DNA from 4 places in the Kocuria sabuli genome. Region 3 is predicted to be linked to each of the others. Evidence: riboswitches for the same ligand, from Rfam matches in the RefSeq annotation. Region 3 holds a riboswitch; each other region holds the start of a gene.
What was found. A riboswitch is a leader RNA that binds a small molecule or an ion and turns the genes downstream of it on or off. The one in region 3 is predicted to bind S-adenosylmethionine.

Region 1 (5,821 bases), on a different contig from region 3:
GAGACCTGGAAGATGCCCATCAGCATCGCCTCGGACTCGTGGCCGGCGACCATGAGCTGGTCGTAGTTCGTGGTGATGCCGGGGATGAACCCGGCGAGGCCCACGAGCAGGAAGACGGCCCCGTAGAGCAGGGCTGCCGTCTGGACGGGCGAGCGGTGGTTGGTGCGGCGGTCCGGCCGTGCGGCGGGAGTCGTCATGGTCGTGCCTCGCTTCCTTCGTGTCTGCGGTGACCCGGGTCGCGGATCCCGGAATGGCGGACGGTCATGGAAAGCATGCTTTGTACTATTAGCGTACTGCTCTCCCGCGCCAGGTCCAAGACCGCCGCGCGAGAAGTCTGGCGCGGACCGGGGAACGGCTCAGGACGTGGGCACGCGGGCGGGCGTGTCCGCCGCGGAGGCCCTGCCCGCGTAGGCGCCCCGGTACCTCGCGGCCGGGTGGGTGTCCAGCACCTTGGTCCGTCCGGCGCCGTAGACGTTCTCGCGCAGCGTGGTGCCCTCGTACGCGGTGCGGTAGCGGCCGCGCTTCTGCAGCTCCGGCACGACCCACTCCACGAAGTCCTCGAACGAGCCCGGGGAGACGTGGTAGGCGAGATTGATGCCGTCCAGCCCGCCGTCGTCGATCCACCGCTCGAGCTCGTCGGCCACGGTCTGCGGGGAGCCGACGATCGGCACGCCCATGCCACCCATCGAGATGTGCTTCGCGACCTCCCTGACCGTCCACTTCTTGTGGGGATCGGCCGTGGTGAAGGGGGTCAGGAAGGACTGGATCGAGTCGGTCTTGATGTACTCCAGGACGTCGTCCTCGTCGTACCGGCCCAGGTCCACGCCGGACCAGCCGCCCACGAGGCCCAGCGCGCCGTCGGCGTCCGCGTACCGCTCGTAGTCGCGGCGCTTCTGCTCGGCCTTCGCGTCCGTCTCGTCGACGATCACGTGCAGCATGGCGAAGATCTTGAGGTCGTCCCGGTCCCGGCCCTGGGCCTGCGCCTCGTCGCGCAGCTTGTCGGTCACCACGCGGGTGAGGTCCGGGCGGATGCCGCCCACGAACACCGCCTCCGCGTGGCGGCCGGCGAACGCGCGTCCGCGGGAGGAGGCTCCGGCCTGGAAGATCAGCGGGGTGCGCTGCGGGGACGGCTCGGTCAGCCCGATGCCGGGGACGTCGAAGTACTTGCCGTGGTGCTGGATGGGGTGCACGAGGGAGGGATCGGCGAAGACCCCGTTGGCCCGGTCGCGCTTGACCGCGCCGTCCTCCCAGGAGCCCTCCCACAGCTTGTAGCAGACCTCCATGAACTCCTCGGCGATCTCGTAGCGCTCGTCGTGGGAGATCTGCTCCGTCAGCCCGTGGTTCTCGGCGGCGGACTTCAGGTAGGACGTCACCACGTTGAAGCCCATCCGGCCCTTCGTCAGGTGGTCGAGGGTCGCGAACTTCCGGGCCAGCGGGTACGGCTGCTCGTAGGTGATCGCGCTGGTCACCCCGAAGCCCAGGTGCTTCGTCACGGCCGCCATCGCGGAGATCTGCATGAAGGGGTCGTTGACCGGGATCTGGGTGGCGTCCTTGATCACCGGCGCCGCGGAGTTCTGGTACACGTCGTAGTACCCGACGACGTCCGCGAGGAACATCGCGTCGAACAGGCCCCGCTCCAGGACCTGGGCGACGTCCGTCCAGTACTCGAGGGTGTTGTACTCGTCGGCCCGCGAGCGCGGGTGCTTCCACAGGCCGGGGGCCTGGTGGCCGACGCAGCTCATGTCGAAGGCGTTGAGGGCGATGCGCTTGCTCATGGGTGGTCCTCCCGGATCGCTGACGACCCGCGCCCGTGCGTCCTGGGGACCTGCTCGCGGGTCCGACGCACTGGTGGGCGCCGTACTTGCCACGAGGCGTGTGCGCCGCGGCCCGATGTTCATCTGGGGCACCCCGCTACGGGAGAGGGTTGCCGCCCGACCAGCCAGAGCTTCGCGTCGGGTCTCGTCATCGTCGTCGCGGACCAGCTTAGCGGCTCGCACCGCGGGCGGTGCAACCTGCGTCACACCGGACCGCGCCCGGAGGATCCGGCCCGGGAGGAGCCGGGAGCGGAGCGGCTCAGGCGGGCGGAGCGAGGGGCGGGGTGCGCCGCGGGTCCAGCGTCCAGCCCCGCTGCAGCCGCGCCCGGAGCTCGATCAGCGGGCAGGTGTCCATGACCACGTCGAGTCCGGCGGCGGCGGCCCGGGCCGCGGCGTCGTGGTCCACGACGCCCAGCTGCAGCCACACGGCCTTCGCGCCGGCGGCGACGGCCTGGTCCACGACCGCGCCGACCCGGCGGGAGTTGACGAAGCAGTCCACCACGTCGACGGGCTGCGGGACCTCGGCGAGGGTGCGGAACCCGGGCTCGCCGTGGACCGCCTTGCCCTTCGGGTTGACGGGGACGATCGTCATGCCGAGGTCGTCGCGGATCCGCGCCGCCACCGGGTGCGCGGTGCGGGCGGTGTTGCCGGTCAGCCCCACGACGGCCCACCGGCCGGGCTGCGTCATCAGGCGGTCGATCACGGCGGGGTCGTTGCGGCTCATGGACCCATCCTGGCACCCGAGCCGCTCCTCCGGACAGTCTCCCGCCGGCCGGGGACGCCGGCCGAGGAGCGGCAGCAGCTCCGCGCGGGCGCCCGGCGGGATTTGCCAGGCACCCCGGGGAGCACGTTCAATGGGGCCGGTAACCATCCGGAGCGGCTGAGAGACCTGGCTCGTCGACGTCGCAGCAACCGGCACGGATCCGTCCGACTCCCCGTGCGAGGTGCTAATGCCAGGACCGATGGAGTTGATCATGGGCACGTCTCTGCTGGGCTCTGCACCGTCCACCGCCACCGCACCGGTCTCCCGCAAGCGCGCCTTCTCGGTGGCCTTCGAACACGTCGGCAAGGCGTTCCCGTCGGGCGGGCAGGCCCACCACGTCCTGCACGACGTCGACGTCACGGCCCGGCCCGGCGAGGTCGTGGCGATCCTGGGGCCCTCGGGGTGCGGCAAGTCCACGCTGCTGCGGGCCGCGGCCGGCCTGGACACCGCCTCGGCGGGCCGGGTGCTCATCGACGGCACGCCCGTCTCCGGGATCGACCCGCGCTGCGCCGTCGCCTTCCAGGAGCCCCGGCTGCTGCCGTGGCGCTCCGTGCGCGAGAACGTCCGCCTGGGTCTGCCCTCCGGGCTGAGCCGGGCCGAGGGCGACGCCGTGATCGACGACCTGCTGCGCCTGGTCGGGCTGACCGCGCACGCCGGTCACCGTCCCCGGGCGATCTCGGGCGGCATGGCCCAGCGCGCGTCGCTGGCCCGGGCGCTGGCCCGCAACCCCGGGGTGCTGCTCCTCGACGAGCCGTTCGGCGCGCTCGACGCCCTGACCCGGATGCAGATGCAGGACCTCCTGCTCACCGTCCACGCGGCCCAGCCGACCACCGTCCTGCTCGTGACCCACGACGTCGACGAGGCGCTGCAGCTCGCGGACCGGGTGGTCGTCCTGGGCCGCACCGGCCCGACCGCCCCCGCCTCGATCAGCACGGTGCTCTCCGTCCCCGGCGAGCGCCCCCGCGACCGCGCCTCCGAGGTCCTCGCCGGGCTGCGGGTGCAGCTGCTCGGCCACCTGGGCGTCGACGCCCACCACCCCGCGGCCCGCTGACCCCGGCCGTCCCCGCCCGCCGGGCACGACGACGACCCCGCGCCGCACTCCGCCCCACCACGAAAGGCCCCACCATGCCGCTCTCCCCGCGCTCCGCCCGCGCGATCCCCGCCCTCACGGCCGTTCTCGCCCTGACCCTGACCGGGTGCATGGCGGGTGAGGGCTCCGGCGAGGCCGAGGCCGGCGGCGACGACACCGTCGTGGTCGACTGGGCCACCTACAACCCGCTCTCCGTCGTCATCAAGGAGAAGGGTTGGCTCGAGGCCGCCTTCGCCGAGGAGGGCACCACGGTCGAGTGGGTGCAGTCCGCGGGTTCGAACAAGGCGAACGAGGCGCTGCGCGCGGAGGCCGTCGACATCGGCTCCACCGCCGGCTCCGCCGCCCTGCTGGCCCGCAGCAACGACACCCCGATCAAGGTCGTCGACCTCTACTCGCAGCCGGAGTGGTCCGCGCTCGTGACCACCCCGGACACCGGGGTGGCGTCCGTGGCCGACCTCGAGGGCCGGACCGTGGCGGCCACCAAGGGCACCGACCCCTACTTCTTCCTGCTCCAGGCCCTCGAGCAGGGCGGCGTGGACCCGGCGGACGTCACGATCCAGAACCTCCAGCACGCCGACGGCCGCTCGGCCCTGGAGAACGGCCAGGTGGACGCCTGGTCCGGGCTGGACCCGATCATGGCCGCCGCGGAGGAGAACGGCGCCGAGCTGTTCTACCGCAACGTGGACTTCAACACCTACGGCTTCCTCAACGCGCACGAGAACTTCCTCGAGGAGCGGCCCGAGGCGGCGCAGACCGTGGTGGACGTCTACGCCTACGCCCGGGAGTGGGCCCTGACCCACCCCGACGAGACGGCGCAGCTGCTCGCCGACGCGGCCGGGATCGAGCTCTCCGTGGCCGAGAAGGTGCTCGAGCGGACCAACCTGGACATCGACCACGTGCCCGGCGAGGAGCAGCTCGCGGTCCTGGAGAAGGTCGGGCCGATCTTCGTGGAGTCCGGGGACGTGAGCAGCCAGGAGAAGATCGACGAGGCCCTCGCGAGCCTCGTGGAGAGCACCCACGCCGAGAACGCCGACGCGGAGCGCGTGGCCGGGGCTCTCGGGGGCGGGCAGTGACGACGCCGCTCGCCCCGGCCGGGGACGCCGTCCGCACCGGCGACCCGGTCGGGGCGCCCGCCCCCGTCGCGGCGCCCCGCCGACGGCCGCTGCTCCGCACCGGGCTGGGCCTGCTCCTGCCGGCCGCGCTGCTGGTGCTGTGGCACGTGCTCTCCACCACCGGGGTCTTCAGCGCCGTCCAGCTGCCCGCACCGCTGACGGTCCTGGAGGCCGGTGCCGACCTGCTGTCCCGGGGCGAGCTGTGGACGCACGTGGGCATCTCCACCCAGCGGGTGCTGGCCGGGTTCCTGCTCGGCGCCGGGCTGGGCCTCGCGGCGGGCTCCTTCATCGGCCTCTCCCGCTGGGGCTCCGCGCTGGTCGGCCCCACGATCGGGGCCTTCCGCGCGGTGCCCTCGCTGGCGTGGGTGCCGCTGCTGCTGCTGTGGATCGGCCTGGGCGAGGACTCCAAGGTGACGCTGGTGGCCATCGGCGCGTTCTTCCCCGTCTACACCACCGTCTCCGCCGCCCTGCAGCACGTGGACCGCAACCTGCTCGAGGCGGCCCGGGCCTTCGGGGTGCACGGGCTGCGCCTGCTCACCACCGTGCAGCTGCCGGCGGTCATGCCCTCGGTGATCTCGGGCCTGCGCCTGGCCCTGGCCCAGGCGTGGCTGTTCCTGGTGGCCGCCGAGCTCCTGGGCGCGTCCATGGGGCTGGGCTTCCTGCTGACCGACTCGCAGAACAACGGCCGCACCGACCGCCTGCTGCTGGCGATCGTCCTGCTGGCCGTGCTCGGCAAGCTCTCGGACGCGCTGCTCGGCGTGTTCGAGAAGTGGGCCGTCAAGAAATGGGCCTGACACACGCGCCTGCCACAGTGGGCGCGACCGTGCAGGCAGGAGCTGCGCACGCAGGAGCGGTGCAGCGAGCAATGGTGCAGCCAGGAAAGGACCGCAGCACGTGAGCCCCAGCTGGAGCGACCCGCTCTCCCCCACCCCGAACCCGGCCCTGGTCTCCGACGCCGCCCGCGTCGCGTTCTGGGAGGGGCAGGCCTCCCGGCTCGACTGGGCCGAGCCGTGGCGCACCGCGCACCGCTTCGACCCGCCCC
Region 2 (5,821 bases), on a different contig from region 3:
CCCGCGACCGGGTCAGGCCGGGCCCACCACCGGTCGCGGGCCCGGCCGGCCCCAGTCGGCCCAGGAGCCGTCGTAGACCGCCACGTCGTCGCGGCCCGCCAGGTGCGCCCCCAGCGCCAGGACGCACGCGGTGAGCCCCGAGCCGCAGCTGGTGACCAGGCGCTGCCCCTCGGGGGCGGCCGCCGCGATCCGCTCCCGCAGCTCGGGCAGCGGGAGCAGCCGCCCGTCCGGACCCTGCAGTTGCGTGTACGGCAGGTTCACCGCGCCCGGCATGTGCCCTGGGCGCAGTCCCGGCCGGGGCTCGGGCTCGGTGCCGGCGAACCGGCCGGCGGAGCGGGCGTCCAGGACGGTCGCGGCGGGGTTCCCCAGGGCGCGGGCCACGTCCTCGGCGTCCGCGAAGAACTCTCCGCGGGGGGCCAGCTCCACGTCCCCGGGCTCGGCGGGCGGCGCCGCGTGCGCCGCGGTGGGCCGGCCCTCGGCGACCCACGCGGGCAGGCCGCCGTCGAGGACGGCGATCCGGTCGAAGCCCGCGGCGCGGAGCATCCACCACACCCGGGCGGAGGCGAAGATCCCCTTGGCGTCGTAGGCCACCACCGTGCCGGTCCGCGAGATCCCGAGCGACCGGGCCGCCGCGGTCAGCTGCTCCGCCGGCGGCAGGGTGTGCGGCAGCTCCGCGGACGGGTCGGCGAACGGTCCGTCCAGGTCCAGCAGCAGGGCGCCCGGGATCGCCTCGTCGGTGCGGTTCAGCGTGGAGCTCGCGTCCACGAGGACCAGCCGGGGGTCGTCGAGGTGCTCGGCCAGCCATCCGGTGCCCACCACGGGCCCGGGCAGCTCGAGCGGGGCGTCGTCGCGCCGTGGGTCGTCGTGCCGTGCGTCGTCCTGCGGGGTGCCGGTGCTCATGCGGCCCACGCTAGTGCTCCGGCCCGCGGACTACGAGCCCGTGGCGGCGAGCGCCCGCTCGAGGTCCTCCAGCTGGTCCTCGAGGTCCTCGATCCCCACGGAGAGCCGGACCAGGTCCACGGGCACGGCGAGCGCGGTGCCCCTGACCGACGCGTGCGTCATCTCGGAGGGGTAGCAGACCAGGGACTCGACCCCGCCCAGGCTCACGGACAGCGAGTACAGACGCGTGCCCTCGGCCACCGCGCGGGCCGCGGCCTCCCCGCCGGCGAGGCGGAACGAGACCATGCCGCCGAACCCTCGCATCTGCGCCGCGGCGAGCGCGTGGCCGGGGTGCCCGGGCAGCCCGGGGTAGAGCACCCCGGACACCTCCGGGCGCTCCAGCAGCCACTCGGCGATCCGCCCGGCGTTCTCCTGGTGCCGTTCCATGCGCAGGCTCAGGGTCTTGAGCCCGCGGGCGGCCAGGTAGCTGTCCTGGGGTCCGGCCACCGCCCCGGCGGCGAACTGCTGGAACCCGACCGCCTCCGCGAGCGGGGCGTCGCGCCACGCGGCCGGACCGACGACCACGGCCCCGCCGAGGACGTCGGAGTGCCCGCCGATGTACTTGGTGGTCGAGTGCACCACGGCGTGCGCGCCGAGCAGCAGCGGGTTCTGCAGGTACGGGGACGCGAAGGTGTTGTCGACGACGAGCAGGGCACCGGCGTCCCGGGCCAGCTCCGCCCAGGCCGCGACGTCGGCGATGCCGAGCAGCGGGTTGGAGGGCGTCTCCAGCCACAGGACCTTGGTGTTCCCGGGCCGCACGGCGGCGCGGACGGCGTCGAGATCGGTGATCTGCACGGGGGTGTGGCCGATCTGCCACGGGGCGAGGACCTGGGTGATCAGCCGGTTGGTGCCGCCGTAGCCGTCGGCGCCGAGCACGACGTGCTCCCCCGGGCGCAGCACGGCCCGCAGCAGCGCGTCCTCGGCGGCGATCCCGGAGGCGAAGGCGAAGGCGCGCTCGCCGTGCTCGAGGGCCGCGAGCTGCTCCTCGAAGCCGTTGCGGGTGGGGTTCGAGCCGCGGCTGTACTCGTGGCCGGCCCGCAGGACGTTGATCCCGTCCTGGGCGAAGGTGGAGGTCTGGTAGATCGGCGGGATGACGGCCCCGGTCAGGGGGTCGGGCTGCTGGCCGGCGTGGACGGCGGTGGTGGTGAACCCGCGCCGGCGGGTGCTGATGGTCTGGCTCATGGTGGGGCTCACTTCCCGAGGGTCTGAACGCGGTCGAGGGCCTGGCCGAGGTCGGCCAGGAGGTCCTGCGGGGCCTCGAGGCCGATCGAGAGCCGGATGGTGGTCTCGGCGATCCCGCCGGCCCGGCGCTGCTCGGGCGTGAGCCGGCAGTGGGTCATCGCCGCCGGGTGCGCCACGAGGCTGCGGGTGTCCCCGATGTTGGCGACCAGCTTGAACAGGCGCAGCCCGTCGATGAAGGGCCCCACGGCGTCGTCGGGGGCGGCGAGGTCGAAGGAGAACACGGAGCCGGTCCCGCGGGGGAAGTCCCGGGCCGCGATCCCGGCCCCGGGGTCCCCGGGCACCCCGGGGTGGTGGACGCGGGCGACGGCGGGGTGCCCGGCGAGGAACTCGGCCACCGTCAGCGCGGAGGCCGTGTGGCGGGCCACCCGCAGGTCGAGGGTCTCGGTGCCCTGCAGGATCTGGCTGGCGTTGAACGGGGAGAGCGTGGTGCCGAAGTCGTGCACGTACTTGGCCCGGACCAGGTGCAGGTACGGGCTGGCGCCGGCGCACTTGTCGACGAGGCTCCGCCCGCCCCAGCGGGCGCGGGCCCGGGTGAACTGCGGCCACTTCTCCGGCTGCGCGGACCAGTCGAACGTCCCGCCGTCCACGACCGCCCCGGCCAGCGCGTTGCCGTGGCCGCCGAGGAACTTGGTGGCCGAGTGCACCACGATGTCCGCGCCCTTCTCCAGCGGCCGGTACAGGACCGGGGAGGCGAGGGTGTTGTCGACGACGACGGGCACCCGGGCGGCCCGGGCGACGTCGGCGATCCCGGGCAGGTCCGGCAGCGTGGCCAGCGGGTTGCCGATGGACTCCAGCAGGAAGGCCCGGGTGTCGGGACGCACGGCCGCGGCCCACGCGCCGGGGACGGTGGGGTCCACGAAGTCGACCTCGACGCCGTGGTCGGCGAGGGAGTCGGTGAGCAGGTCCACGGTCCCGCCGTAGAGCTTCTCGGAGGCGACGAGGTGCTTGCCGTCCCCCTGGCCGAGCAGGGCGAGCAGCGCCACGGCCACGGCGGACTGGCCGGAGCCGGTGGCCACGGCGCCCGCGCCGCCCTCGAGGTCGCTGATCCGCTGCTCGAGCACGGCGACCGTGGGGTTGCCGGTGCGGGTGTAGGTGAAGCCCGCCCGGGTCTGGGCGAACATCTGCTTGGCGGCCTCGTAGTCCGGGAACTCGAAGGCGGCGCTCTGGTAGATCGGCACCGTCAGGGTGCGCTGACCCGGGTCGTGGTCGGCGCCGGCGTGGATCTGCCGGGTCGAGAGGTCGTGGTCGGTCACGGGGAGGGACATGGCACGGCTCCTGTGCGCTTGCTCTTACCCGCACCGGACGGCCCGCGGCGCCCGGTGGGCGCCCGCGGAGAATGCAGGCCGCTTCCTCATCCGAACCACCCAATGAGCATGGGGTTGGTGCGCGACCCAGTCGGAGCTTGGCGGTCACGTCTCATGAAGCTGGAACAACACTATGTGCAGAGATAGTCGGCGTCGTTCCGCGACGGAAGATGACGTCCGTGACGGATCATGACGTCCGGGTGACGCCCCGTCGCGTTCCCGGAACGCGGCGGGGGCGGGTCACGTCCTCGTGTCGATGTCCTCGAAGATCAGGAACGTCTGCGTGTCCACCACGCCGGGCAGCTGCTGGATGTGCTCGAAGATCACCTGCCGCAGGTGCACGGTGTCCACGGCCCGGACCAGCAGCATGACGTCGAAGTTCCCGCCCACCAGCGCGATGTGGTGCACCGCGGGAATGGCCTGGAGCTGCGCGCACAGCTCCCGCCAGGTGTTCTGCTGGAGCTTGAGCGTCACGTAGGCCGAGGCCTGCAGCCCGGCGCGCACCGGGTCGACCACGGTGCTGAACCGCAGGATCACCCCCTCGTCGCGCAACCGGTTGATCCGGGCGTAGGCGTGGGCGCGGGAGACGTGCACGGTCGCGGCGATCGCGGTCACCGACTGCCGGGCGTCCCGGGAGAGCTCGGCGAGGATCTTCCGGTCGGTCTCGTCCAGCGGCACGGGGGTCGAGAGCACGGCGGGCTCCTTCGGGGTCGGGCGGGAGGGGCGGGCGGGCGCACGGCGGAACCGTGCCGGACGAATCACTGTGTTCCACGCCACAGTAGAGCATTTCGTCCACGCGGACCGCAGTGTTGCCCCCGGGATTCTGCACTTTCCCGGGTTCCTGGATACGAACCCTCCACCGTTCCCATACTTGGCGGACAGGATTTCACCGACCTTCCTGCCTCCCCGCGTCTGCACCCGGCGCGGGGACCGACCGAGGGGACACCATGAGCCAGACCGTCGAGACGCCCGGGGACCCGATCCTCCGGGCCTCCCAGACCTTCGGCATCACGCCGGAGCAGTACATGCTCCCGGCCCGCGGCGAGATCCGGATGGTGGACCCCGCCGGCCGGCTGCTGCCCACCGAAGAGCAGGGCACCGAGCCCGGCCACGAGTACACGCTGCCCGCCGACGACGTCCTGCTGGCCGCCTACGAGCAGCTGGTGGTCGGCCGCCGGGTCAACGACCAGAACTCCGCGCTGGTGCGCCAGGGCAGGATGGCCGTCTACCCGTCCAGCCACGGCCAGGAGGCCTGCCAGGTGGCCGCGGCCCTGTGCCTGCGGGAGGGCGACTGGCTGTTCCCCACCTACCGGGACAGCGTGGCCGTGATGGCCAAGGGCGTGGCGCCCATGGACGTCATGGCGATCTTCCGCGGCGAGTGGCACGGCGGCTACGACCCGCACGAGCACCACGTGGGCATCCAGTCGACCCCGCTGACCACCCAGCTGCTGCACGCGGTGGGCGTGGCCCACGCCGCGAAGCTGCGCGGCGAGGACACCGTGGTCCTGGCCATGTGCGGCGACGGCGCCACGAGCGAGGGCGACTTCCACGAGGCCCTCAACTTCGCCGCCGTCTTCAAGCTGCCGGTCGTGTTCTTCGTGCAGAACAACGGCTACGCGATCTCCGTGCCCCTGTCCCAGCAGTCGGCCGCACCGAGCCTCGCCCACAAGGCGGTCGGCTACGGCATGGCCGGGGAGCGGGTGGACGGCAACGACCTCGTGGCCCTGCTCGCCACGCTGCGCCGCGCCGTGGACCTGGCGCGCTCGGAGTCCGAGCCCCTCCTCCTGGAGGCCCACACCTACCGCATGCAGGCGCACACCAACGCCGACGACGCCACCCGCTACCGCGACGACGCGGAGGTCCAGGAGTGGATCGCCAAGGACCCCGTGACCCGGATGCGCGTCTACCTCGCCGGGGAGGGCCTGCTCGACGACGCGGCCGAGCAGCGCATCGCCGCTGCCGCCGAGGACGTCGCCGCGGTCCTGCGCGACGGCATGAACGCCGACGTGGAGGTGGACCCGTTCGAGCTGTTCCGCCACGTCTACACCGAGCAGACCCCGCAGCTCGCCGAGCAGGAGCAGCTCCTCGCCGCCGAGCTCGCCCGAGAGGAGACCGCACCGTGAGCACCCTCCAGGCCCCCGCCCCGGCCGGCGGGACGCCGGCCGTCAGGCCCGCCACCTTCGCCCAGGCGCTCAACACCGCCCTGGCCGACGCGCTGGCGGCCGATCCCGCCGTCGTCGTCTTCGGCGAGGACGTCGGGACCCTCGGCGGCGTCTTCCGGATCACGGACGGGCTGACGAAGCGCTTCGGCCGCAGCCGCTGCTTCGACACCCCGC
Region 3 (5,821 bases):
GAGGCGGTGTCGAGCAGGAACCACATCGGCACGGCCCACAGGATGATGATCCCGTAGCCGATCTGGAAGGTGCGCACCCGCCCGATCCGGTCCGAGATCCAGCCGCCGAACATCGTGAACACCAGCCAGCCCACCCCGCCGATCAGCGAGGCGATCAGGGTCTGGGACCGGGCCATGCCCAGCTCGTTGGCCCCGTAGGAGGCGAAGAAGGCGATGACCAGGTAGCCGGCGGCGTTGTTGGCGGCGAAGATCAGCGCCGCGAGGGTGACCTCCTTGGAGTTGTGCTTGAACAGCTGGCCCAGCGGGGCCGAGGACTCCTTCTTGCGCAGCTGCATCTCCTTGAACACCGGGGACTCGTCCACGGTCTTGCGGATCAGGTAGCCCACCACGATGAGCAGCACCGAGGAGAGGAACGGGATGCGCCAGCCCCAGGCCTGGAAGTCCTCCGGGGACATCGTCGAGGTGAGGGCGAACATGAAGCTGGTGGCCAGCAGCATGCCCAGCGGCACGCCGATCTGGGGGTAGGCGCCGAAGAGCCCGCGCTTGTTGCGCGGGGCGTGCTCCACCGACATCAGGGCGGCCCCGCCCCACTCGCCGCCGGCGGAGAAGCCCTGCATGATGCGCAGGAGCACCAGGAAGATCGGGGCCCAGATGCCGATCGCGGCGTAGGTGGGCAGCAGCCCGATCAGCATCGTCGCCGCGCCCATGCCCACCAGGGTCAGCACCAGCACGATCTTGCGGCCGTACTTGTCGCCCAGGTGCCCGGCGACCACCGCGCCGAGCGGGCGGAACAGGAAGCTGATGCCCAGGGAGGCCCACGCGGCGACCTGGGTCAGACCGACCGGCTCGAAGAAGAGCGGCGCCAGCACGAAGGCCGCGGCCTGGGCGTAGATGAAGAAGTCGTACCACTCGATGGTCGTGCCCACGAGCGTGCCGGCCAGGACCTTGCGCTCCTCCCGGGACATCTCGTGCCGCCCGGACGGGACGGCGGTGTTGTGCGCCATGGAATCTCCAGTGTGGGTCGGGGACGGCGACGTCCTCGGCGGAACCCAACGCTCAATAACCGAACGTTCGGTAGTTGACTGGCATCCTACGGATCGAAGTGATCCCTGTCACTCCCCGGGGCAGGGTGGTCGAGGCCTGTCCCGGGATTGTGACGGAGGGCCAACCGGGCCGGCTCGGGAGGACCGCGCGCCGGTGCTGCCGACCACTGGAACGGGCCGGGCCCGGCCCCCGAGGGGACCGGGCCCGGTGGGCGCACCGTGGGGGCTCAGCCGAAGAGCCGCTCCGAGGCCAGGCGCGCGCCGGTCGTGAGGGACTCCAGCTTGGCCCAGGCGATCTGCGGGTGCAGGCGCCCGCCCAGGCCGCAGTCGGTCGAGGCGACGACGTTCTCCCGGCCGACCACGGAGGCGAACTGCTCGATCCGGTCGGCAACGAGCTCGGGGTGCTCCACGACGTTGGTCGAGTGCGAGACCACGCCGGGGATGATCACGCGGCCCTCGGGCAGCGGGTGGTCCTTCCAGACCTTCCACTCGTGGGCGTGGCGGGCGGAGGCGCCCTCGAAGGTGTAGCCGCCGGCGTTGATGGTCAGCATGAGGTCCACGATGTGCTGCAGCTCGAGGTCCGTGGTGTGCGGGCCGTGCCAGGAGCCCCAGCAGAGGTGGAAGCGCACCTGCTCCTCGGGGATCCCGCGCAGCGCGTGGTTGAGCGCCTCGACGCGCAGCCGGGTGAAGGCCAGGTAGTCCTCCACCGTGGGCTCCGGGTTGACCTGGTCCCAGGACTCCGCGATGGAGGGGTCGTCGATCTGCACGATCAGCCCGGCGTCGGTGATCGCCAGGTACTCCTCGCGCATCGCGTCGGCGCACGCGTGGAGGAGCTCCTCGTCGGTCCGGTAGTACTCGTTGGTCACGCGAGCGCAGGAGCCGGGGGACAGGGCCGCGACGAAGCCCGTCTCCGCGCCCGTGGCCGCCATGGCGGCCTTGAGGTTGCGGACGTCGGAGGCCACCGCCTCCTGGCCCGTGTAGGTCAGTGGCCCGGTGATCTTCGGCTGCGTGGTGGCGGACCGCCCGGTGAGGATGCCCGACGACGGGTCCTCGTACGCCTCCCGGAAGCGTTCGCGGTCCCGGCGGTCCGGGAAGCTCGTGAGCACGATGTTGCCGGGGGAGGACCGCTTCCTCTCCGTGGACGCCCACCGGTCCTCGTCGGAGGGGGTGAGCCCGCCGAGGCGGGAGAAGGAGTAGTTCCACCAGGCCCCGTAGTCGACGGCGCTGGACATGGTGTGCCCGTACTCGCCGTCGTTGACCACGTCCACGCCGGTCTCCCGCTGCCGCCGCACGACGTCCTCGACGCCCGTGGCGAGCTCGTCCGTGAGCTGCTCGAACGTGATCGCGCCGTCGGTGTGCTGCCGGTTGGCCTCCAGGAGGCGCGGGGTCCGGGGCAGGGACCCCACGTGGGTGGTCTGCACGCGGTCGGTGTTCTGCAGGGTCATGGAGGTGCTCCTCGGGGGGTGGGCGACGGGGGTGGGTGCGGTCGGGGCGCTCAGGCCCAGAGCCGGCGCGAGGCGATCTCGGCGCCGTGGGCGAGCGTCTCGAGCTTCGCCCACGCGATCTGGGGGTGCACGCGCCCGCCCAGGCCGCAGTCGGTCGAGGCGATGACGTTCTCGCGGCCCACGAGCTTCGCATAGCGCTCGATCCGGTCGGCGACGAGCTCGGGGTGCTCCACGACGTTGGTGGCGTGCGAGACCACGCCGGGCAGGATCAGCTTGCCCTCGGGCAGGGCGTGGTCCTCCCAGACCTTCCACTCGTGCTCGTGCCGGGCGTTGGCGCCCTCGAAGGAGTAGGCGCCCGCGTCGATCGACAGCAGCAGGTCCACCAGGTGCCTGAACTCGAGGTCCGTGGTGTGCGGGCCGTGCCAGGAGCCCCAGCACAGGTGGAAGCGGATCCGGTCCTGGGGCAGGCCGCGCAGGGCGTGGTTGAGGGCCTCCACCCGGACCTGGACGAAGCGCCGGTAGTCCTCCACGGCCGGCTCCGGGTTGATCTGGTCCCAGGACTCGGCGATGGAGGGGTCGTCGATCTGCAGCACCAGGCCGGCGTCGAGGATCGCGGTGTACTCCTCGCGCAGCACGTCCGCCCAGGCGTAGAGGAACTCCTCCTCGCTCCCGTAGTGGTGGTTGCCGATGCGGGCGGCGGAGCCGGGGGAGAGGGCGGCGACGAAGCCCTCGGCCGCACCGGTCTCCCCCAGCGCGGCGGTGAGGCCCGCGACGTCGGAGGCCACCGCGGCCTGGCCGGTGTAGGAGAGCGGGCCGGTCGCCGCCGGGAAGACGGGCGGCGGCAGGTCCGGGTCGGCCAGGTGGATGCCGGAGGAGGGGTCCGTGTACGCGTCGTGGAACGTGGCGAAGTCCCGCCGGTCCAGGAAGCTCGTGAGCACCACGTTGCCCGGGGTGGAGCGCTTGGGGACGTCGGCCTCGTTGTCGTCGACGATCGCCAGCCCGCCCGTGCGGTCGAAGGAGTACGTCCACCACGCCCCGTAGTCCACGGAGTGGGTCATGGCGTGGCCGTACTCGCCGTCGTTGACGACGTCGATGCCCGCCTCGCGCTGGCGGCGCACCACGTCGACCACGGCCTCCTGCAGCAGGGCTTCGAACTCCTGGTGACTCGCCGCGCCCGAGATGCGGGCCTCGTTGGCCGCGAGCAGCCCGGGGGTGCGGGGGAGGGACCCGGCGTGGGTCGTGAGGATGCGCTCGGCGCTGTGCAGCATGAAGTGCTGTCCTTTCCATCGGTCCTGGCGGTAGCACCGGGGGCGAGGACGGGGTCCGTCCGCCCGGGTTGCTGCGGCGTCGTCGAGCCAGATCTCTCGGCCGCTCTGGATGGTGACGACCCCATCCAACCGCACGGCCCGGATGTTGCGCCATTCGACACCCGCGTGACGGGCATGACGCCGTGTGACGCGCCGGGTGCTGCTCGCCGTCGTGCGCTGGATCACATACCGTGACGGTGACCGGTGCCCCGGACCCTGCGGGCACGGCGGACGGACGGAAGGATCTCCATGTTCCAGGACAACGGGCTCGAGGGACGCACCGCGCTGGTGACCGGGGGAGCGAGCGGCATCGGGCTGGCCGCGGCCCGCGCCCTGGCCGGCGCCGGGGCCCACGTGGTGGTGGCCGACGTCGACGAGGCCGGTGCGCAGCGGGTCGCGGACGAGCTCGGCGGGCGGGCGTGGGCCGTCGACCTGCTGGACACCGCGGCGCTGGCCGGGCTGAGCCTCGAGGTGGACGTGCTCGTCAACAACGCCGGCATCCAGAAGGTCTCCCCGATCGAGGAGTTCGACCCGGCGGACTTCCACCGGATCCTCGTGCTCATGCTCGAGAGCCCCTTCCTGCTGGTGCGCGCGGCCCTGCCGCACATGTACGGGCAGGGCTGGGGGCGGGTCGTGAACATCTCCTCCGTGCACGGGCTGCGCGCGTCCCCTTACAAGAGCGCCTACGTCGCGGCCAAGCACGGCCTCGAGGGCCTGTCCAAGACCGTGGCCCTGGAGGGCGCCGCGCACGGGGTGACCAGCAACTGCGTCAACCCCGGCTACGTGCGCACCCCGCTGGTCGAGAAGCAGGTCGCGGACCAGGCGAAGGTGCACGGGATCCCCGAGTCTGAGGTCGTGGAGCGGATCATGCTCGGCGAGACGCCGGTGAAGAAGCTCGTGGAGCCCGAGGACGTCGGCAGTCTCGTCGCGTGGCTGGCCGGTCCGCACGCCTCCATGGTCACCGGCGCGTCCTACACGATGGACGGCGGCTGGAGCGCGCGCTGAGCGCCCGCCGCTCCTGCTCAGCCGCTCCTGTTCAGCGGTGGCCCAGCTCCCGGGAGAGCCGGTGGGCCTCCGCGAGCAGGGCCCGGCCCAGGGGCTGGCGGCGCTCGCCGGCGAAGCGTGGCTCGATCCCCGTGAGGCTCAGCGCGTAGACGGGGGCGCCGGTCGCGTCGAAGACCGCCGCGGCCATCCCCCAGCTGCCCTCCACGATCAGTCCGGGATTCACGGCGAAGCCCTCCCGGCGCACGTCCGCGAGCAGTCCCCGGATCCGCTCGGCGGTGTGCAACGGACCCCACTCCGCGCGGGCACCGGCCGTGGCGGCCAGGATCCGCTCCACCTCGGCGTCCGGCAGGTGGGCCAGGACCGCCAGGCCCGCCGAGGCCACCCCGAGCGGGAGCCGCAGTCCCTCGTACAGGACGTGGGAGCGGATCGGGAACGCGCCCTCCACCCGGGCCAGGCAGACCGTCTCCGGCCCGCGGCGGGCCGAGAGGAACGCGCTCTCGCCGGTGGCCTCGGCGAGCCGGCGCAGCGACGGCCCGGCCAGCTCCCGGATCGGGTGGCGGTGGGCCGCGACCGCGCCCAGCACGTAGAGCTCCGGGCCGAGCTGCCACGCACCGCTGCCGGCGGGGCGGTCCACGAGCCCCTCGTCGGCCAGGCCCGTCAGCAGCCGGTGCACGGTGGGGCGCGTCAGACCGGTCGCCGCCGCGAGCTCCGCCACGGTGCCGCCCTGCTCCCGGCCCGCGACGGCGCGCAGGAGCTGCGCCACGCGGTGGACCACCTGGGTGCCCGCACCCGCCCCGCCCTCCTCCGTCATGGACTCCACTATATGGACATCCGGGCGCCCCGTGGCCGGATGATGAGGAGATCCCGCGGGATTCCGGCGGACCGGTTGACCGGTATGTGGGGGATTCCTAGATTGAGTCCTGGGTCACAGTTCTCCGACAGGAAGGGACGAGGGTGTCCAAGGTCATCGACAACGCCGCCGAGCTGCTGGCGCAGCACCTGCGGGACGGCATGACGCTCG
Region 4 (5,821 bases), on a different contig from region 3:
GACGTCCCTGGGCGCCACGGGGATCGAGCGGGCCTGGACCGGGCTGCGCACCGAGGCCCCGGACGGCGTGCCGGTGTGCGGGCCGGACCCGGACGTGCCGGGACTGCTGTGGCTCGCCGGCCAGTCCGGCTACGGCTTCCAGACGAGCACCGCCATGGCCCGGGCGGCCGCGGACCTGCTGCTCGACGGGACCGTGGGCCCGTGGTGCTCCCGGGACACCGCCGAGGCGCTGGACCCGGGCCGCTTCCGCCGCGGGCCCGGGCACCCGGTGCCGCCGCTTCCCTGAGCCGGGTGCCGGGTGCCGGGTGCCCGTGACCCGGTGCCCGGTCGCCCGCAGCCCGTCCGCCGGCAGCCCGCCCACCGGCGGTGCGGTCAGGCCCCGGCGAGGCCCATCCGGTCGAGCACCCAGGCGTACTCCCACGCCGTGTCCTTCCACTGCGCGTACCGCCCGGACGCCCCGCCGTGGCCCCCGGCCATCTCGCAGCGCAGCAGCACCGGGTGCCCGGAGGTCGTGGCCTCCCGCAGGGCGGCCACCCACTTGGCCGGCTCCACGTAGAGCACCCGGGTGTCGTGGAGGCTGGTCACCGCCAGGACCGGGGGATAGGGCAGGGGGCGCACGTTCTCGTAGGGGGAGTAGTCGCGCATGTACCGGTAGACCCGGTCGTCCTCGATGGGGTTGCCCCACTCCTCCCACTCCAGGGCCGTGAGCGGCAGCGACGGGTCGAGGATGGAGGTCAGCGGGTCCACGAACGGCACCGCGGCCAGCGCGCCGCAGTACCTCTCGGGGGCCAGGTTGAGCACCGCGCCCACGAGCAGCCCACCCGCGGAGCCGCCCATCACCACGATGCGCTCCCCGTCGACGTCCGGCCGGGCGGCGAGGTGCTCGGTCACCGCGACGTAGTCGGTGAAGGTGTTGGCCTTGTGCAGCTTCTTGCCGTGCTCGTACCAGGCCCGGCCCAGCTCGCCTCCGCCGCGGACGTGGGCGACCGCCCAGACCACCCCGCGGTCGAGCAGGGACAGCCGGGCGACCGAGAAGGACGGGTCGGTGCTGTGCTCGTAGGAGCCGTAGGCGTACTGCAGCACCGGCGCCGGGACCGCGGGGTCCAGGTCCGCCCGGCGGACCAGGGAGACGGGGATCCGGGTGCCGTCCGCGGCGCTCGCCCAGTCCCGCTCCACCGTGTAGTCGGCGGGGTCGTAGCCGCCGAGCACGGTGGCCTCGCGCCGCAGCACGGGGTCGGCGGGCAGGGCGTCGTCGTCCCCGGTGGCGCCGGCGGCGAAGAGGTCGTAGACGCGCGGGGGCGTGGTGAAGGACGTGTAGGACAGCCGGACCACCGGGGCGTCGTGCTCCGCGGCGGCCACGCCGGCGGTGTAGAGCTCCTCGGCGAACGCCGGTTCCACCGCTGCCGCCTGGGCCGGCGTGCCGAGGCCGGCCAGGGGGAGCAGGCGGACCCGCAGCGTGGTCTCCGCCCGGACGGAGACCACCAGGTGGGTGGCCGTGACGGCGCAGCCGTGGACCCGGACGGTGTCCGAGGCCGGGACGACGTCGCGCAGCGCCACCTCCGCGACCGGACGGCCGAGGTCGGCCGGGTCCATGAGGGAGATCCGGGAGTTGGGGGCCTCGTGGTCGTGGGTCAGCAGGATCTGCTCCCGCCCGTCCAGCAGGACCGGCTCGGCCTCGTAGAGCACCCGGTCGGTGCGCGGCAGCACGACCCGCAGCGGCGCCCCGGGCTCCGCCACCGGCTGGATCAGCTGCTCGGAGTACTCGGAGCACATGGCCTCCACCACGATCCAGCGCCGGTCCGCGGAGAGCCCGGCGCCCAGCCACAGTCCGGGGTCGGTCTCCTCGTGGACCACGACGTCCTCGGCCACGGGGGTGCCCAGCACGTGCCGGCGCAGCTGGTGGGGCCGCCAGGACTCGTCCACCACGGTGTAGTAGACCGCGCGGGCGTCGGGGGTGAGGAAGGACCCGTAGAAGGTGTCGGGGATCTCGTCGGCGAGCAGCGCCCCGGTGGTGAGGTCGCGCACGCGCAGCGTGAACCGCTCGTCGCCGGTGACGTCCTCGGACCAGGCCAGCAGCTCCCCGTCCTCGGAGACGTCGAAGCCCCCGAGCGAGTAGAACTCGTGCTTCGCGGACTCCGCGTTGGCGTCGAGGAGCACCTGCTCCCCGGCCATGGGGAGCCCGGGCTCGACGACGGGCGGGGTCCAGTCCGCGAGGACGTCGCCGGTGGTGGCCGCCGCGACCCGGCAGAACACCTGGTGCGCGCCACCCTCCACCGTGCGGGAGAAGTACCACCAGTCGCCGCGCCGGTTCGGCACCGACAGGTCGGTCTCCTGGGTGCGGTTCCTGATCTCCCCGAAGATCGACTCCCGCAGTCCCGCCAGGTGCGCCGTGCTGGCCTCCGCGTACTCGTTCTCCGCCGCCAGGTGGGCGAGCACCTCGGGGGACTCCTTGGCCCGCATCCACTCGTAGGGGTCGGGGAACACGTGGCCGTGGAAGGCGCGCTCCACGGGCTGGCGGCTGATCTGCGGGGGAAGGGCTGTCATGACTCCCATCCTAGGGAAGACGGGCCGGCCCCCGGCGGACGCGACGTGCCGCCCGGCGCGGAGCGCCTCGACCGGCCCGGCGACCTCGCCCCCGGGGGCGCCGCGGCCGGCGGTCGCCCCCCGGACTCGAGCAGCACCGGTGCGTGCGCTCCCGGCCCGGGGCCCGGCCCCGCCGGTGCCAGAATGTCCGCATGAGCACCCCCTCGCACCTCGCCCCGCGCCCTCCGGCCTTCGGCTCCACCCGCGCCGACCTGTGGGTGCAGGTGCTCCTGGTGCTCGGGGTCTCGCTGGGCGCCTCGGCGCTCTACGCGGTGCTCTCCCTCGCGGAGCAGCTCGCCCGCGGACCGCTCTCCGAGGCGCGGACGACCATGAACCCGCCGCTGAGCCTCCAGCCGCTGTTCGACCTGCTGCGCCAGCTCACGGGCATCGGGCTGGACCTGGTGCCGGTGCTGCTCGCGCTCTACCTGCTCGCCGGGTCCGCGGGCGCCCTGGGCATCGCGCGGCGGCGGATCGGGCTCGACGCCCGGATGCCGCTCCCGGACCTCGGGCTGGGCGCGGTGCTGTTCCTGATCATGGGTCTCGGGACGCTCGCCCTCTACACGGCCGGCCGCGCCCTGGGCCTCACCGCCGAGGTGACGACGTCGGGGCTGGCCGAGCACTGGTGGACGGTGCCGGTGCTCCTGCTCTCCGCGCTGCGCCACGCCCTCGTGGAGGAGGTGGTGGTGGTCGCGTTCCTCACCGACCGGCTCACCCGGATCGGCTGGCGCTGGCCGGTGGTGCTGGCGGTCACGGCCGTGTTCCGCGGCAGCTACCACCTCTACCAGGGGATCGGTCCCTTCCTCGGCAACGTGGTGATGGGCCTCGTGTTCGCCGAGCTCTACCGGCGCACCGGGCGGGTGATGCCCCTGGTCGTCGCGCACTTCCTGCTCGACGCCGTGGGCTTCCTGGGCACCGCCTGGCTGCTCGGCTGAGGCGCGGGCCGGGGCGCACCCGCCCCGGCCCGCGGTGCAGCCCGTGCTCCGGCTCAGATGGTGACGAGGCCGTCGGGGGTCGCGAAGGAGACGGAGAGCAGGCCGGGGGTGCCCGCGGGGTAGCGCCAGTCCACGCTCAGCTGGTCGAGCGCGGTCTCCACGGGCGCACCCAGCCACTCGGTGACCCGCTCGGGCGCACCGGCGATGCACATCCCCGCCAGACCCACGTCGGTGAGCCGCGCCTGGGAGGGGTGCATCTCCGGGCCCGAGTCGAAGTGCACCATGAACGGCAGCTGGGGGTCCGCCATCAGACCCTTGACGCCGATCTGGTGCCACTCCAGGCACCGGCCGTCCGGGAACACCCGGTGGCCGGGCACGGCCCGGCGGCCGAGACGGTCCTCGAACGGAGCGAGGTCGTCGACCTCGACGACCCAGCCCATCCAGCCGCCGCCGGCCCGGGAGCGGGCACGCACGGCCTGGCCGAACGGCGCCTTCTCCGCGGCGGGGTGCTCGAGGACCTCGACGACCTCCACGTACTGGTGGTTGGTGAGGGGCAGGATCATGTTGCGGGTACCGAAACGGGGGTGCACCCCGCCCTTGACCGGCTCGATCCCGAGCTGGTCGGCGATGCCCTCGGTGGTGGCTGCCAGGCCCTCCGGGCGGCAGGCGTAGGACACGTGGTCGACTCTCATGGGCTCATCGTGGCACCGTGTGAGTTTCGTCTCCAAATCGGTCCGCGCCGTGCCGGAGCCCGCCGCGCACAGACCGTGTCCGGGGGACTCGCCGGGCCCGGCTTGACGCCGCGTCGCCGGAATCCGGACAATGTTGCCCAGGTCATGAGCGCCAGCGTCCAAGCCCCAGCTAGCTGGCCGGCAACCCTCCACCGCGGTGGGGTGCCCTGGGTGAAGACCGGGCTCCTCGCGACCGGCGAGCGAGCAAGCGCGGGTCCTCGGTGCCCGGCCGTCGCACGGCAGCACCACCACGGTCGGACACCGGACCCCTGACACCCGCAAGGAGTCCCGGCATGTCCGAGTCCCCCGCTTCCCCCACCGACGCCCCCGCGGCCGAGCTGCCCACCCCCGAGAACCCGGGGGGCTGGTCCTTCGAGACCCAGCAGATCCACGCGGGCCAGCGCCCCGACCCGGTCACCGGCTCCCGCGCCCTGCCGATCCACCAGACCACGTCCTTCGTCTTCCCGGACGCACAGGCCGCCGCGGACCGCTTCGCGCTCGCGGAGCTCGGTCCCATCTACACCCGGATCGGCAACCCGACCACGGAGGTCGTGGAGAACCGCATCGCCGCGCTGGAGGGCGGGGTGGGCGCCCTGCTGCTCAGTGCCGGGCAGTCGGCCACGACCTTCGCGGTCCTGAACCTCGCGGGGGCGGGGGACCATGTCGTGGTCAGTCCCAGCCTGTACGGCGGGTCCTACAACCTGTTCAAGTTCACCCTCGCCAAGCTCGGCATCGAGAGCACCTTCGTGGCGGACCCGGACGACCCCGAGGCCTGGCGGCGCGCCGTGCGGCCCAACACCAAGGCCTTCTACGCCGAGACCATCCCGAACCCGCGCAACGACGTCCTCGACATCGAGACGGTCTCCGGGATCGCCCACGAGCACGAGGTGCCGCTCATCGTGGACAACACGGTGGCGACCCCGTACCTCGTCCAGCCCTTCCGGTGGGGCGCGGACATCGTGGTGCACTCGGCCACCAAGTTCCTGGGCGGGCACGGCACCGCGCTCGGCGGCGTGATCGTGGACTCCGGCGCCTTCGACTTCGGCCGGTACCCGGAGCGCTTCCCCGGCTTCAACCAGCCCGACGAGTCCTACGGCGGTCTGGTCTACGCCCAGGCGCTCGGCGCGGAGGGCGCGTTCGGGGTCAACCTGTCGTACATCCTCAAGGCCCGGGTGCAGCTGCTGCGCGATCTCGGCTCGGCGATCTCCCCCTTCAACGCGTTCCTCATCGCGCAGGGCATCGAGACGCTGTCCCTGCGCATGGAGCGCCACGTGGCCAACGCCGGGGAGGTGGCCCGCTGGCTCGAGGCCCGCGAGGACGTGCGCACGGTGAGCTGGGCGGGACTGGAGTCCTCGCCCTGGCACGACCGGGCGCGCAAGTACGCGCCCCGCGGCGCGGGCTCCGTCCTCGGGTTCGTGCTCGAGGGCGGGCGGGAGGCCGGTGCGGCCTTCGTGGACGCCCTGACGCTGCACTCGAACGTCGCGAACATCGGCGACGTCCGCTCGCTCGTGATCCACCCCGCGTCCACCACGCACAGCCAGCTCCTGCCGGAGGAGCAGCTCGCGTCGGGCGTGG

Region 1: it holds a riboswitch for S-adenosylmethionine, as region 3 does, so the genes downstream of both, RE027_RS15555 (LLM class flavin-dependent oxidoreductase) here and RE027_RS15735 (cobalamin-independent methionine synthase II family protein) in region 3, are expected to answer to the same signal.
Region 2: it holds a riboswitch for S-adenosylmethionine, as region 3 does, so the genes downstream of both, RE027_RS16405 (O-acetylhomoserine aminocarboxypropyltransferase/cysteine synthase family protein) here and RE027_RS15735 (cobalamin-independent methionine synthase II family protein) in region 3, are expected to answer to the same signal.
Region 4: it holds a riboswitch for S-adenosylmethionine, as region 3 does, so the genes downstream of both, RE027_RS02825 (bifunctional o-acetylhomoserine/o-acetylserine sulfhydrylase) here and RE027_RS15735 (cobalamin-independent methionine synthase II family protein) in region 3, are expected to answer to the same signal.

What each region holds. Positions count from the first base shown of each region.
Region 1 is NZ_JAVHZE010000020.1:52,301-58,121, forward strand. Features, by position in the region: gene RE027_RS15550 (DUF4383 domain-containing protein) at 1-197, opposite strand, end outside; gene RE027_RS15555 (LLM class flavin-dependent oxidoreductase) at 357-1,775, opposite strand; SAM riboswitch class IV at 1,853-1,967, opposite strand; gene RE027_RS15560 (CoA-binding protein) at 2,074-2,538, opposite strand; SAM riboswitch class I at 2,679-2,783, shown strand; gene RE027_RS15565 (ABC transporter ATP-binding protein) at 2,789-3,628, shown strand; gene RE027_RS15570 (aliphatic sulfonate ABC transporter substrate-binding protein) at 3,703-4,740, shown strand; gene RE027_RS15575 (ABC transporter permease) at 4,737-5,573, shown strand; gene RE027_RS15580 (AMP-binding protein) at 5,674-5,821, shown strand, end outside.
Region 2 is NZ_JAVHZE010000024.1:20,348-26,168, reverse strand. Features, by position in the region: gene RE027_RS16415 (sulfurtransferase) at 13-900, opposite strand; gene RE027_RS16410 (cystathionine gamma-synthase) at 931-2,121, opposite strand; gene RE027_RS16405 (O-acetylhomoserine aminocarboxypropyltransferase/cysteine synthase family protein) at 2,130-3,446, opposite strand; SAM riboswitch class IV at 3,496-3,605, opposite strand; gene RE027_RS16400 (Lrp/AsnC family transcriptional regulator) at 3,726-4,178, opposite strand; gene RE027_RS16395 (thiamine pyrophosphate-dependent enzyme) at 4,433-5,608, shown strand; gene RE027_RS16390 (alpha-ketoacid dehydrogenase subunit beta) at 5,605-5,821, shown strand, end outside.
Region 3 is NZ_JAVHZE010000021.1:29,660-35,480, forward strand. Features, by position in the region: gene RE027_RS15725 (MFS transporter) at 1-1,004, opposite strand, end outside; gene RE027_RS15730 (cobalamin-independent methionine synthase II family protein) at 1,271-2,488, opposite strand; gene RE027_RS15735 (cobalamin-independent methionine synthase II family protein) at 2,539-3,756, opposite strand; SAM riboswitch class I at 3,769-3,872, opposite strand; gene RE027_RS15740 (3-hydroxybutyrate dehydrogenase) at 4,045-4,800, shown strand; gene RE027_RS15745 (IclR family transcriptional regulator) at 4,832-5,611, opposite strand; gene RE027_RS15750 (CoA transferase subunit A) at 5,755-5,821, shown strand, end outside.
Region 4 is NZ_JAVHZE010000002.1:119,471-125,291, reverse strand. Features, by position in the region: gene RE027_RS02845 (NAD(P)/FAD-dependent oxidoreductase) at 1-286, shown strand, start outside; gene RE027_RS02840 (S9 family peptidase) at 373-2,544, opposite strand; gene RE027_RS02835 (CPBP family intramembrane glutamic endopeptidase) at 2,736-3,515, shown strand; gene RE027_RS02830 (VOC family protein) at 3,569-4,207, opposite strand; SAM riboswitch class IV at 4,348-4,463, shown strand; gene RE027_RS02825 (bifunctional o-acetylhomoserine/o-acetylserine sulfhydrylase) at 4,540-5,821, shown strand, end outside.